DNA from 2 places in the Streptomyces sp. NPDC001889 genome. Region 2 is predicted to be linked to the other one. Evidence: riboswitches for the same ligand, from Rfam matches in the RefSeq annotation. Region 2 holds a riboswitch; the other holds the start of a gene.
The links. Region 2 has a riboswitch for glycine ahead of gcvT (glycine cleavage system aminomethyltransferase GcvT). Riboswitches for the same ligand answer to the same signal wherever they lie in the genome.

Region 1 (2,195 bases), on a different contig from region 2:
CGGGTCTGGAGTGCGAGCCGGTACGCCTTGTTGCCGTCGGCGTCGACGGAGACACCGACGAGCCGGCCGGGCAGGCTGCGGGCGAACTTCTCCCGGACGGCCATGAAACCGGCGTGCGGGCCGCCGAAGCCCATGGGGACGCCGAAGCGCTGGGTGGTGCCGACGGCGATGTCGGCGCCGAGCTCACCGGGCGGGGTGAGGAGGGTGAGGGCCAGCAGATCGGCGGCGACGGTGACGATCGCGCCGAGCGCCCGCGCCTGCTCGATCACCGGCTTGATGTCGCGTACGGCCCCGGAGGCCCCCGGGTACTGGAGCAGGACGCCGAAGACACCGCGCTCGGCGATCTCGGCCGGGATGCCGGCGCTGAGGTCGGCGGTGACGACCTCGACACCGGTGGGCTCCGCGCGGGTCTCGATGACCGCGAGGGTCTGCGGCAGTACGTCGGAGTCGACCAGGAAGATCCCGTTCTTGACCTTTCCGACCCGTCGGGCGAGCGACATCGCCTCGGCGGCGGCGGTGCCCTCGTCGAGGAGGGAGGCTCCGGAGGTGGGCAGCCCGGTCAGCTCGGCGACCATCGTCTGGAAGTTCAGCAGAGCCTCCAGCCGGCCCTGGGAGATCTCCGGCTGGTAGGGCGTGTACGCCGTGTACCAGGACGGGTTCTCCATGACGTTGCGCAGGATGACCGGGGGCGTGAAGGTGCCGTGGTAACCGAGGCCGATCATGGGCGCCAGCACGGTGTTGCGGTCGGCGAGGCCGCGCAGCTCGGCGAGGACCTCGGCCTCGGTGCGGGCGTCCGGGAGGGCCAGCGCCTCCGCGCTCTTGATGACATCGGGGACCGCCGCGGCGGTCAGCTCGTCCAGCGAGCCGTATCCCACCTGCGCCAGCATCTTGGCCTGGGCCGCCGCGTCGGGGCCGATGTGGCGCTGCTCGAACGGGGTGCCCTGCTCCAACTGGGAGAGCGGAATGCGGTTGGCGGTCATGTAGGAGGCCTCCTGGTCTGACACGACCTGCGAGAGGCACCACCGCACGCGGGGTGCCCTGGACGGGCCTCCCCCTCTGTCATCTCAACCTGAGAGCTTCACCGGGCCGCCCGACTGCGACGCCCCGGCTTTCACCGTCGGTGAGAGCGGATGCCGTCCGACGCCCGCCCTGCTTTCCAGAGTGACCTCGTCCGCGCGGTACAGGTGCCTGAGAGATTCCGGGGAGGATTTGCTCCTTCGGCGCCACCGTCGTCCTGCCGGTGGACTCTCCCGCGCGGGGTCAGCAGCCGCTTGCCAGCCTACCAGCGTGACCTTTCAACAATCGCTCAAGTGGCCGACACCTGCGAAGTGCCCTTTTGTATGGATCAAAGAGCAGTTGCGACCATATGGAGGGACCGTGCAGACCGATATCGATCCGCGCAGCCTGATCGGCCGCAAGGCGTTCGACCGCGACGGGGCCAAGATCGGCACCGTGGACGAGGTGTACCTGGACGATGCCACCGGTACACCCGAATGGGCGGCAGTGCGCACCGGGCTCTTCAGCCGGGACGCCTTCGTCCCGCTGGAGCCGAGCACCTTCGTCGACGACACCCTGCGTGTTCCCTATGAGCGCTCGCTGATCAAGGACGCACCGGACTTCGGTGTCGGCCGCCATCTCTCCCCCGAACAGGAGCTCCAGCTCTACCACCACTACGGCCTCGAACTCTCCGTGTCGCCGGAGGTGCCCGTCGCGCCCCCCGACGACCGCTCCTTCGGACAGGTCGCGGGCGACGAGGACTGACCGGCGGCGCCGGCCGGCCCCGCCGGGTTCTCCGGGCTCCCCGGCGGCGCGTCCGGCGGCCCCTCGGGCGGGCTCTCCGGCGGGGCGACCAGGGGCAGCGGATCGGAGGGCTCCAGATCGGGGTCGTCCACCCGGAAGGTCCGCACGCGCCCCGGCGGGGAGAGCGGGTCCTCGAACCGCACGGTGACCCGTCCGACACCGCTGCCCTGCACCCATCCCGCCCCGTGGACCGCGTGACGCACGTCGTTGCCGGCGGACCAGCGCCGCTCGGCGGGTCCGCCGGACGGGCCGGCGGTGCCCCCCGCCGCCACGGGCGCGCTCCGCCCCTCCGCCGGGTCCCCGTCCCGCCCGGCCGGTTCCCGCCGCTCGTCCGGTGCGTCCGGTGCGCCACCCGGGGGCGCCGCCGCGCTGTCCGGGGCGGCGCCCCCGGGGCG
Region 2 (2,195 bases):
GCCGGCCCCCGACGGAGGCCCGCACCGTGCGGCCACCTGTCGCAGCGGGTCCGTCCTCAAACTCCCCAGAGCTGCCTCTGGGAGGTACCCCGGACCGGCTGAGTCCGCTCGGGCACCCCGTGGCACAGGGCGGGCCGCTACGGTGAGGGCTCGAAGGTCAAGTGGGTCAGGGCCGTCGTCGCGTCGCGGTCCAGCAGAACCGCCGACGCGCACCCGGCGGGCAGCCTCCCCGCCTCCGCGTCGGCGATCAGACGCCCCACCCCCCTGCGGTGCCGCGCGAACGCGTACCCGGAGACCCCCCGCCCCCGCTCCCGCTGCCCCTGCCGCGCCACCTGCGGCGGCACATCCAGCAGCACCAGATGGAGTGCCGTCCCCCGGCTCCGGGCCCGCCGGGCCAGCCAGCGCCGCACCCACGCCTGCGTACCGCAGTCGTGCACCACCACACTCTCCCCGGAGCGCAGCGCCCGCCGCAGCCCGGCGTAGTGCGCGATACGGACGAGCGGGCGGTAGACCGCGTACGGCAGAAACCCCGGCGCACGCGCGTCCCACCGGTCCCGCGCGTCCTGCGAATCGATCCCCCGGCCCCGCGCGGCACGCCTGATCAGGGTGGATTTTCCGCTCCCCGGCAGCCCGGACACCACCACCACATCCCCGGCGGCGAACATCAGCCGCCGAGGGCTGCGCCCGGCGCGCCCCCGCAGATCCCGCAGGACCGGGACCGGCGCCCCCAGCCCGCCCCGGAGCCGCCGGGCCGCTACCGGCTGTGGCTGCGCGGGCACGCCCGCGGTCGCGGCGCAGGCACCACCGGAGTGCTGCAACGTCATCACACCCTCCCCCTCGTCAGGTCACCCACACACTTGCCCAAGAAGCGTAAAGAAATGGTAATGGGACACAACTGATTTGCTGTTGAGGCGCGTCCGTGAAGTGGCGCGCCTCCCCCTCGCGCCGTTCCCCGCGCCCGGCGCGGAACGAGCCCCGCCCCACCCCCCATCCGACCCCGATGCGTGCAATGATGTGGCCCCAAACTGCATACCGGCCGCTTGAATCCGCGCGGGAGAGTCCCGGTCACCTCGGTGCCGGGCGCCGAAGGAGCAAGTTCCTCCCTTGAATCTCTCAGGCCCCGTACCGCGTGCGATGAGGCAGATCTGAAAAGCGGGCCGCCGCCGTGCGGCTCCACCCAAGGTGCAAGTCACGACCATCCGTACGCGGGGTCGCGACGAACCTCTCAGGTTCCGATGACAGATGGGGAGGATTGTCCTCGTCCGCCATGCCTTGGGAGCTTTATCCATGAGTAATGCCCCCCGCCACACCGCGCTCGACGCCCTCCATCGCTCACTGGGCGCGACCATGACCGACTTCGCGGGCTGGGACATGCCCCTGCGGTACGGCAGTGAGCGCGACGAGCACCTGGCGGTCCGCACGCGGGCCGGTCTCTTCGACCTCTCCCACATGGGCGAGATCACCGTCACCGGCCCGGGCGCGGCCGCGCTGCTGGACTACGCCCTGGTGGGGAACATCGGCTCGGTGGGCGCCGGCCGCGCCCGCTACACCATGATCTGCCGCGAGGACGGCGGCATCCTGGACGACCTGATCGTCTACCGGCTCGGCGAGACCGAGTACATGGTCGTGGCCAACGCCGGCAACGCCCAGACCGTCCTGGACGCGATCACCGAACGCTCGGCCGGCTTCGACGCCGAGGTGCGCGACGACCGGGACGCCTACGCGCTGATCGCGGTGCAGGGCCCCGAGTCCCCCGGCATCCTGAAGTCGGTCACCGACGCCGATCTGGACGGACTGAAGTACTACGCGGGCCTGCCGGGCACCGTCGCCGGGGTTCCCGCGCTGATCGCCCGTACCGGCTACACCGGCGAGGACGGCTTCGAGCTGTTCGTCGAGCCCCGGTACGCGGAGCGGCTCTGGCAGGCGCTGACCGAGGCCGGCGCCCCCGCCGGACTGGTCCCCTGCGGACTCTCCTGCCGCGACACCCTGCGCCTGGAGGCGGGCATGCCGCTGTACGGGCATGAGCTGACCACCGCGCTCACCCCCTTCGACGCGGGTCTCGGCCGGGTCGTGAAGTTCGAGAAGGAGGGCGACTTCGTCGGGCGGAAGGCTCTGACGGCCGCCGCCGAGCGCGCCGCGACCAGCCCGCCGCGCAAGCTGGTCGGGCTGATCGCCCAGGGCCGGCGGGTCCCCCG

Region 1: it holds a riboswitch for glycine, as region 2 does, so the genes downstream of both, gcvP (aminomethyl-transferring glycine dehydrogenase) here and gcvT (glycine cleavage system aminomethyltransferase GcvT) in region 2, are expected to answer to the same signal.

Annotation. Positions count from the first base shown of each region.
Region 1 covers NZ_JBSFER010000041.1:29,360-31,554, forward strand. Annotated here, with positions in the region: gene gcvP (aminomethyl-transferring glycine dehydrogenase) at 1-980, opposite strand, end outside; glycine riboswitch at 1,167-1,263, opposite strand; gene ACWCRA_RS33660 (PRC-barrel domain-containing protein) at 1,378-1,761, shown strand; gene ACWCRA_RS33665 (DNA polymerase IV) at 1,671-2,195, opposite strand, start outside.
Region 2 covers NZ_JBSFER010000005.1:82,255-84,449, forward strand. Annotated here, with positions in the region: gene ACWCRA_RS07035 (AAA family ATPase) at 138-824, opposite strand; glycine riboswitch at 1,042-1,138, shown strand; gene gcvT (glycine cleavage system aminomethyltransferase GcvT) at 1,288-2,195, shown strand, end outside.